DNA from 2 places in the Rhodoferax sp. SPJ21 genome. Region 1 is predicted to be linked to the other one. Evidence: riboswitches for the same ligand, from Rfam matches in the RefSeq annotation. Region 1 holds a riboswitch; the other holds the start of a gene.

Evidence for each region. A riboswitch is a leader RNA that binds a small molecule or an ion and turns the genes downstream of it on or off. The one in region 1 is predicted to bind cobalamin.
Region 2: linked by a shared signal. The riboswitch ahead of AC4BBN_RS08365 (energy-coupling factor ABC transporter permease) and the one ahead of AC4BBN_RS04130 (cobyrinic acid a,c-diamide synthase CobB) in region 1 are both predicted to bind cobalamin.

Annotation. Positions count from the first base shown of each region.
Region 1 covers NZ_JBYZMO010000001.1:923,009-927,737, forward strand. Annotated here, with positions in the region: gene AC4BBN_RS04120 (ABC transporter ATP-binding protein) at 1-674, opposite strand, end outside; gene cobO (cob(I)yrinic acid a,c-diamide adenosyltransferase) at 690-1,259, opposite strand; gene AC4BBN_RS04130 (cobyrinic acid a,c-diamide synthase CobB) at 1,280-2,569, opposite strand; cobalamin riboswitch at 2,764-2,976, opposite strand; gene AC4BBN_RS04135 (LysR family transcriptional regulator ArgP) at 2,961-3,893, opposite strand; gene AC4BBN_RS04140 (transporter substrate-binding domain-containing protein) at 4,035-4,729, shown strand, end outside.
Region 2 covers NZ_JBYZMO010000002.1:132,416-137,144, forward strand. Annotated here, with positions in the region: gene AC4BBN_RS08355 (FIST signal transduction protein) at 1-857, opposite strand, end outside; gene AC4BBN_RS08360 (PhaM family polyhydroxyalkanoate granule multifunctional regulatory protein) at 885-1,592, opposite strand; gene AC4BBN_RS08365 (energy-coupling factor ABC transporter permease) at 1,671-2,348, opposite strand; cobalamin riboswitch at 2,537-2,784, opposite strand; gene AC4BBN_RS08370 (PepSY-associated TM helix domain-containing protein) at 2,898-4,301, opposite strand; gene AC4BBN_RS08375 (copper chaperone PCu(A)C) at 4,462-4,729, opposite strand, start outside.

The DNA of each region.
Region 1 (4,729 bases):
GGCAGGTCTTCGGCCACCACCTGGCCCTGGCCTAGCAGCAGCACGCGGTGGGCAAAGCGCTGCACTAGGCTCAGCTCGTGCAGGGCCGCGACCACGGTCACACCCAGCCCTGTCAACAGGTCCAGCATGTCGGCGCGGGTACGCAGATCAAGGTGGTTGGTGGGCTCGTCCAGCAACAGGATGCGCGGCTGCTGCGCAATGGCCCGGGCGATGGCGGCGCGTTGCTGCTCGCCGCCAGACAGGGTGCGCATCAAGCGGTCCTGCAGTTGCTCCAGATGGCAGCGCTGCAAAGCGCTTTGTACCGCTTCAGCATTCTCATCCCGGCTGGCATCGACGTGTGGCGTACGGCCCAGGGCCACGTAGTCGCGTACCCGCAGCTGGCCGTGCACCTGCTCGTGCTGGTGCACCACCGCCAACTGGCGCGCGCGCTGCATGCCGGGCATCTGCGCCAGATCTTGGCCGCCCACCAGCACCCGGCCTTGCGTGGGCTTGAGGCGGCCCGCCATCACCTGCAGCAGGCTGGTCTTGCCCGAACCATTCGGCCCTACCAGCGCGATGTGCGCGCCAAACGGCACGGACACCGAGACCTGGCTCAGCACCGCCTTGTCCTGGCGCAGCAGGGACACGGCCTGCACTTCCAGCAGGGGTTGGGCGGTGGGATTCGGGGTGCTCATGGCTTTGGCAAACGCTCAGTCTTCAATGCCGCGCTGGGCGGGCACGCCGGCCTTGAAATGGTGCTTGACCAGCGTCATCTCCGTCACGGTGTCGGCCAGCTCGACCAACTCGGCAGGCGCGCCCCGGCCAGTCAGCACCACATGCACATGGGGCGGGCGCTCACGCAGGCAGGCCAACACCGGCTCCAGTGGTATCCAGCCGTAGCGCAGCGGGTACATGATTTCGTCCAGCACCACCATGAAGTGTTCGCCAGCGCGCACCGTAGCCTCGGCCTGGGCCCAGCCAAACTGGGCCAGCTCGGCAGAGTGGTCCAGGTCGCGGCTCTTCCAGCTGAAGCCGTCGCCCAGGCCGATGATGGGAATGCCCAGTTGCTCAAACAAGCGGTGCTCGCCAAAGCGCGCGGTTGGCACCTTCATGAACTGGTAGACCTTGACCACTTTGCCCCGGCCATGCGCGCGCAGCGCCAGGCCGAAAGCGGCCGTGCTCTTGCCCTTGCCAGTGCCGGTGTGCACGATAACCAGGCCGCGCCGCTCGCCCTGGGGCTTGGGGGTGTCGCGCAGCAGCGGTGGGGATTCGATTTCCATGGGGAGGTCCTAATGAAGGGTCAGCCGGGCGCAAACAGCGTTGCCACTGCGCCGGGGTTGGACGGAAAGTACATGTGCATGAAGGAGGCGTGCAAGCGCTGGCTGCGGTACACCGGTTCGGCATAGCTGCGTTCGCGCTGCGGCGCCGTGAAGGCCACGGCGGGCAGCGTGCTGTCCATGCGCGCATGGTGGAAGCTGTGGCCGCGCAGCCGGCCTTCGGGCAATTGCACCGCGTGCATGCCCAAGTTGACGAACCGCTTTTGCAAGGCGCCGGTGCCAGGCAGCAGTCCCCACATAGGCACGGCAATGCCATCGTGGCCGGCCAGGCTGTCCAGCAGCGCCAGCATGCCGCCGCATTCAGCGACGATGGGTTTGCCCTGCGCATGGTGGGCATGCACCGCCTCGCGCATGGCCTGGTTGGACTGCAAGTTATGCAAATACAGCTCGGGGTAGCCACCGGGCAGATACAGACTGTGCGCATCGGGCAGGGTTGCATCGGCCAGCGGCGAGAAGAACACCAGCTCGGCCCCCAGCGCACGCAGCGTGTCCAGATTGGCGGCGTACAGGAATGAGAAAGCCGCATCACGGGCGATGGCGATACGCACGCCGGCCAGCCGCTGCGGCAAGGGTTCGGCTACCACCGGCTCGAAACGCACCGGGCTGGCCATGCCTTCCACGCTGGGGCCAATGGCTTGCGCGGCTTTGGCGATGCGCGCATCCAATTGCTCCACTTCAGAGGCCTGCACCAGGCCCAAGTGGCGCTCGGGCAGGCTGTAATCGGCCGAACGCGGCATGGCGCCAAACCAGCGCAGGCCGGGGGGCAGGCTGTTTTTCAGCATCTGTGCGTGGCTGTCGCTGCCCACACGGTTGGCCAGCACGCCGGCAAACTGCAGGCCGGGCCGGTAACTGTGCAGACCATGGGCCACCGCGCCGAAGGTCTCCGCCATGGAGGCGCCGTCAATCACCATCAGCACGGGCAGACCCAGGCGCTCGGCCAGGTCGGCGCTGCTGGGCGTGCCGTCGAACAGGCCCATCACGCCTTCCACCAGGATCACGTCGGCCTCGGCTGCTGCCGCATGCAGCAGCGCGCGGCAATGGGCCTCGCCACACATCCACAGGTCCAGCTGGTAGACCGGGTGGCCGCTGGCGCGCTCCAGCACCATGGGGTCCAGAAAGTCGGGGCCGGTCTTGAAGACGCGCACGCGCCGGCCCTGGCTGCGGTGCCATGCAGCCAGCGCAGCCGTGACGGTGGTCTTGCCCTGGCCGGAGGCCGGAGCCGACACCAGCAGTGCATCACACAGCTTAGGCATCAAATAGCCCGCAAGCGCATATTCCGCCTGCGGGAGCAGCTATAAATTTGGTAGTACATCATTCAGCCCCACACGCCCGCCGCGCGACAAGATGGATCGGTGTGACCCGGAGGCAAAGAGATCAGAGGGCGCAGACGCAGACGGAGCAATGTCCGGCACGCCACGAAGCCCGCTGACACCCGCCCACCGCAAGGTCACGCTTGTGCTAACAGGCCGGTATCCGGGCTCACGAGGGAAAAGAAGGACTTTTCTGCGGGGCCACCTTCCCATGCATTGGATGCACAGTGGCAGATGAGGCCGCGCTTTGGCTCGCTTACCGTTGCGGGGGCAGCATCGGCATCGCACCGACTTCCCGTTTAATCCTCCGAGCCCGAGGGCTGAAAGACACCTGCTAACGTGTTTCCAGTGTACCAGCCCCCCTGAGGAGCGAGACGCGCAGTCCAGCCTGCACCGCCTGCTTCAGTGCCACGCCGATCACGTCCAGGAACGACGAACGCATGCGCCAGCGGTGCCAGTACAGAGCCACGTCCAGGTGCTGTCCGGGCAGTATGTCAATCAGCGAGCCTTCCGCAATGCCCTCGGCAACCAAGGCCTCGGGGGCCAGCCCCCAGCCCAGGCCGCGCGCCACGGCATGTACAAATCCGTGCACCGAGGGAATGAAATGCGTGGGCGACAGCTGGGCGGTATTCGCCAATTGGGCGATGAACAGGTCGTGCAGCCTGTCCTTGCGGTTGAAGCCCAGCATGGGCGCGTGGTGCAGCGCCTCCTCGCGGTCGGCGGTGGCGAAATAGCTTTGCGCAAACCCGGGCGATGCCACGGCCAGGTAGCGCATCACCCCCAGGTGCTCGGCGGTGCAGCCGTAGGTCGGGTCGGGGCTGGAGCTAACCGCGCCCATCACCGTGCCCTCGCGCAGCAGCACGGCTGAATGGTCCTGGTCCTCCGCACGGATGTCCAGGCACATCTGCACGCCCGGCGGCAGCACGTCGAACACCGACAGAAACCAGGTCTCCAGAGAGTCCACGTTCACCGCGATGGGTACGCGCTGCATGGCTGCGCCCAGCATTTCGGGCGCGCCCACCTCGCTGAGCATCTCGGCCTCCAGCATCGATACCTGCTCGGCAAACCGGGCCAGCACCATGCCCGCGCTGGTCGCCTGGGTGGGCGTGGAACGCTGCAGCAGCACCTGGCCCAGGTGTTCCTCCAGCAGCTTGACGCGCTGGCTGATGGCCGAGGGCGTGACATGCAGGCGCTTGGCCGCCGCCTCAAAGCTGCCCTCGCGCAACACCATCGCAAAAGCCGCCAGATGCGCGTTATCAATTTTCATAATTTAGAAATACTAAACCATCGTTAAAAAAATTAGTTTTATTTCTTTTTCAAAGCCCACTAACCTGCGGCTCCCTGACAACACAGGGTGTTATTCCAGAGCCGGGAAGACCCTAGATTCGTATCCTTACCGAGATCCACGATGAAAAAACTGCTGCTTTCGATTGCCCTGGGCGCCATCAGCCTGAGCGCCCTGTCCCAGGGTAAAGACCTCAAAGTCGCCATCGACCCCACCTACGAGCCCTTCACCTTCAAGACTGCCGACGGCAAGCCCACCGGCTTCGATGTGGACATCGCCAGCGCCCTGTGCGAGAAGATCAAACGCAAATGCGTGTTCGTCGAACAGGTCTGGGACAGCATGATCCCCGGCCTGCAAGCCAAGAAATACGACGCCATCATCAGCTCCATGACCATCAATGAAGAACGCCTGCGCGTGGTGGACTTCAGCGACAAGTACTACTTCACACCCAGCACGGTGGTCATCAAAAGCAATATTGCCTATGCCGGCGACGCCTCGCTCAAGGGCAAGAAACTCGGCGTGCTCAAGGGCAGCACCCAAGAGAAATACGCCAACGGCGAACTGAAAAAAGTGGGCGCCATCATCACCCCCTATGAAGCCCAAGACCAGGTTTATCTGGACATCAAGGCCGGCCGCCTGGACGGCACCGTAGCTGACATCATCGAAGTGACCGGCGGCTTCCTGAGCAAACCCGAAGGCAAGGACTACAAGACCGTGGGACCAGAGCTGTACATCCCCAAATACTTCGGCACCGGCGTGGGCGTAGCCATCCGCAAGGGTGACAAGGCCTTGAAGGATGAGCTCAACGTGGCCATCAA
Region 2 (4,729 bases), on a different contig from region 1:
CCGATGATGTGGCGCACCACCACGTCGCTGCCGAAATGCGCGGTGCGCAGCATGGCATCGCCGGCGGGCGAGCGCGTCAGCCCGACCAGGGTGTTGCGCACCTTGGCCAAGGCCTCTTGCGGCTGGGCCAGGTTCACGCCCAGGTCGTGCAGCAGCACGGTCAGCGCGGGCTGGCCGTCCAGTTCCAACACCAGGTTGCCGTCCGAGGCCGTGACCGTGCGGTTGGCGCTGATGGGCTGGCAGCCCTGGGTGATGCGCGACACCAGGTGCACGCCATCGGCAAAGGCCACGCCGCTAAGACCGCCGCTGAACACGCCACCAGCCGCGCCATGGCCTTTGATATTGCCGTTGCCACCCACGGCAAACTGTACCGAGCGGGTGCGGCTGGAGGCCAGGCCGCCGAACAGGTAGCCAGTCTCGGTGCGCTGGGCCATCTCGGCCACCAGCTCGGTCAGGTCGTGGGTGTTCGCGTCGGCGTGGACCAGGGCGGTATGCGCCTCAAAGCCCAGACCCAGCGGCGCCACGCCGGAGAACACGCGGTACTGGTCGGCCGGCAGGTCGCACAGCATGACGCTGAGCGCGGGCTCGTCAAAGTACTCGACATTGTTGGCGGCAATGCCTATGCCGACGGTGCCTGACCAGTCGGTCACCTCGGGCAGCTCGCCGCTCAGGTGGTCCAGGATGTCCTGCGCATCGCCAGCGTAATGGTCGGTGATGTAGAGCAGGCCCAGGCTGGGCGCGTTGGCGTAATCCGGCAGCGCCATCTGCGCACGCAGCTGGGCCAGCACCAGGCCGGCTGCCATGCGCCACTGGGGGTGCGTGGCATGGCCATGGGGGAAAAGTTTGAGGGCAGGCATGGGCCTAGCGTCCGAAAAAATAAAGCCTCAGATTACGCGCTTTTTGGGAACAGCTTTTTTAGCAGGGGCTTTTTTGGCGGGCGTCTTATTGGCTGCGGCCTTGGCCGGGGCAGCTTGGGGTTCGGCAGCGGGCTTGGCCTTGGGGGTGGCGGCCTTGGCGAACTCGCCCACGCTTTTCAGCGCCTCCGCCGCAAAGTTGCTGGCCAGGTCCTTGCTCTTTTCCAGCGCGGCCTGGGTGCCAGCATCTTTCAACGCAGCGCCGGCAATGTGCTGGAACTGTTCGGTCAGCGAGCCCCACCATTTCAGTGGGTCCACCACGCCGGGCAGCGGGGCTGCGGGCTCGGCTTGGGGCTCAGGTGCGGCGGCCTGGGGTGGAGGCGTGGGTTCCGGTTCAGGCTCGGGTGCTGCCTCGGGCGCGGGGGTGGGTTTGAGCTTGAAGGCATCCGCCAGGTCGGCCATGCTGAAGTTCATGCCCTTGAGTGTGGCCAGGGTCATTTTCTGCACCTCCAGCGCCTGGATGGTGGCTTTCAGCGCCACCGCATTCTGGTCCAGCCAGAACTGCACCGCCTTCAGCTCGGTGATGCGCTTTTCCAGCTCTTCCACATTGATGGTGGGCGCCACCCAACCGCCGAGTGGCGACGCCGGGGCAGCGCCAGCCGCCCCCTTGCCCAGGTTCTTCAGGAAGTCAAAACCGGGCACGAATTTGCTGAAATCAAAGGCGGATGTATCGCTCATGGTGTCTCCTTGGGTGTTGCCTACACAGCTTACCCCAACCAACACCAGAAGAGATGGCTAGTCCACCAGAGACAAACCTCACACGGCGCTGTACAAACGCTGCTCGACCAAGGCTGTGCCTTGCAGTCGGCGCCAGGCCTTGGCAGCAGCCAGCACGCCCAGGTCTACCAGAGGCTCTACCAGCACGACCGTCATATAGGCAGCGCCAAAGCTGGCGATCTGGCCCAGGTTTTCAGCTCCGACGCCTCGGCCATACAAAGCCCAGAAGCCAACCCAGACCACGATGCCACCTTGGTATGCCACCGACAGCTTGAACGCCTGCTGGTAGCCAATGTCCACATAGGCCACGGTGTCCGGGATGATGCGGCGCGCCAGCGCAGAAGTGGCAAACAGGGGCACAAGCAAGGTCGTGACGTTCATTCCGTACTGGGGCACGTCTTGCCATTCGAAAAACAGGCCCTGGACCAACAAACCCGCTGCCAAGCCGATGGCCGCGGGTGCCACACCAAAAATCAGCATCAGGGTCGTGCCCAGAATCAGGTGCACCTCGGACACACCCACGGGATGGTGCGGCAGTAGTTCAAAAAAGCTGAACACCAGGGCGGTGGTGATGGCAGAGCGCAGCAGCAAGGCCAGCATGCCATCCTTCTTCACAGCATCTACCGCGAGTTTGGCGCTGTAGCCAAGGGCCGCCAGCGCAGTCGCGTAGCTCAGAATGATTTTGCTGCCGTCAACAAGTCCGGGTTCAATGTGCATGGTGTATTTCCTCAAGTGGTAACGCAGGTTGAAAGAATGGTGCGCGGTTTGAAAGGTACATGCGTTGCACCCAGACGTGGTTTCGCCATCCAGAGATGGTCAATGAAAGAGTTTTCATGGAATCAAGGACCCGATAAGAGTTCTCCCTGGCTTCCCCGCCAGGGCATGAACGTCAACGCCGCACATCCATGCAACGCACCTTGTTGGCCGGTATCCGGGCTGATGGCACAACTTCCATCGCCTTCCCAAGCGCTTGTTCAGGGCGCTCAGTGGCTGGTTGATGAAAGCGGAATGGAGACACAGCTCCATCCATCCAATTGACCGTTGCGGGGGCAGCGCAGGTGGCGCGATGGGTTGTTGCCCCATCACACTCCTGCTTCCCGTTGAACTGCGGCATGTGAACCACGCCGCGAGCACCAACGACGGCATTTTAGGCGGGGCATTTGGCATTTGGCATCTATCGATTAAAGCGATGACCTTCTCGGCGCAGAAAGAGCACCAACGTGATTGCTTCCGTGGAATGTTTGAACTGTCGCCAGGTGCATGGCATCAAGACAGTACGGTTCTCAGCGCTGAAAAGCGCGAGATCAGCAGCCAGTCCAGCAGCAGCACCGCCAGCAGTACGCCACCGGCCAAGGGGAATGCCAGCGCGGTCAGCAGCATCACCACTGCGCCGCCCTTCCACAGCGGGGCCTGGGCGGGCACGCTGGGTGCCGCCAAACGGCCGCTGCCCTTGGGGCGCCGCAGCCACCACATCACCACGCCGCTGACGCACAGCAGCACCACGGCCAGGCAAAACAGCACATTGGCGCAGGCGCTCCACAGCCCCACGTCGCCCTGGTGCAAGGCAATGCCCACCGCCATGGCCTTGGCCATGGGCGAATAGTCGGCATAGGCTGCCTCGGCCAGGATGCGACCGGTGTAACGGTCTACGTGCACAAAGCGGTCTTGGAAGGGATTGCCCATATCGCCGTTCATGGTGTCGGCCGAGATGGAGTACACGCCCGTGGCGTCCTGCGGTACGTTGATGTGGTACTGCCCGGTGAACCCCAGGCGCTGGGCCAGCGCGGCCACGCCATCCAGGTTGACGGCTTCACCGGCCAGGATGCCCGGCGTGCCGAGCTGCGAGCCGGATACCGGCAGCGGCGTTTGCTCCAGCCCCCAGGGCGCACCGCGTATGCCACCACTGTCGAGCGCAGCATGGGTGGCGTCCGATGTCGGCACGGCGTCCCACTTGCTGGCCGGGAATGTGCTCCAGGGTTGCACATACTTCGCACCCCATACGCTGGTCCACGACATGCCGCTGAGCAGGAATAGGAACAACACCACGCCCAACCAAATGCCCAGGCTGGAGTGCAAAGACTTCCACCACTTGCGGCCAGTGGCCCGCCAATCGGGCAGCAGCACTTCGGACCACTGGTTCAACTGGCGCGGCCAAAACAAATAAAGGCCGGTGATGACCATCACAATGCCCAAACCTGCGGCCACTTCCATCAGGTAGCCGCCGACCGCGCCCAGCAGCAGCTTGGCGTGGATCTGCCGGGCCCAGGCAAATACGGTGCTGTCCTTGTTCACCACCTTGAGCACCTCGGCCGTGTAGGGGTTCACGGCCACCGCATCGGTGACACCGTCGTGCGCCATCAGGAACCAGCTGGCAAGGTCGGGCGCCTTGGGGGCGATGTACTCGCGCAGCTGGGCGGCGGGGAGCTGCGTCAGTACGGGCTTGAACTGGGCCGTCACGGGCTGTGTCTGGCCCTGGGGCGCGACATACACCGTCGGGCCCAGCCGGGTTTGAAAGCCGGTGAAGTACACCATCACCAGGCCGGTCACCGCCAGCACCACCAAAAAGGGCACAACGAACAGACCGGTGTAGAAGTGCCAACGCCAGGCCGTGGCATAAAAACGGGACGTACCCGTGGCGCGCGCAGGCGCCGTTGCAGTCGCGGAAGTCATAGTTTGAAAATAGATTGCGCAGCCCCATGCGACCCCAAAATGGGGTGCATACAGCTACAGATGCGCCTGTCGGCGCGGGACATTCAGATCGACAGGGCGTCAGCCCTGCAGCAGCCCCGGCAACCGGGGGCTGAATAGGGGCCGGAAAGACCGACGCGCCTTAGTGGACGTGGTCCGCGTGCGCGCCGTGCCCGGCACCTGCGCTGCTGGCCCCAGGGGCTACCGTGGCGACGGGCAGCTTCAGGTCCAGCTTGCTTTCCACACCCTTGGCGTCCTTGAAGGTCAGCGTCAGCGGGATGGTGCTGTCCTTGGGCAGGGCTGCTTTCAGGTCCATCAGCATGACGTGGAACCCGCCGGGGCTCAGTGCCACGGGCTTGCCAGCGGGCAAGTCCAGGCCACCCTGCACCGCGCGCATGCGCATCACGTCG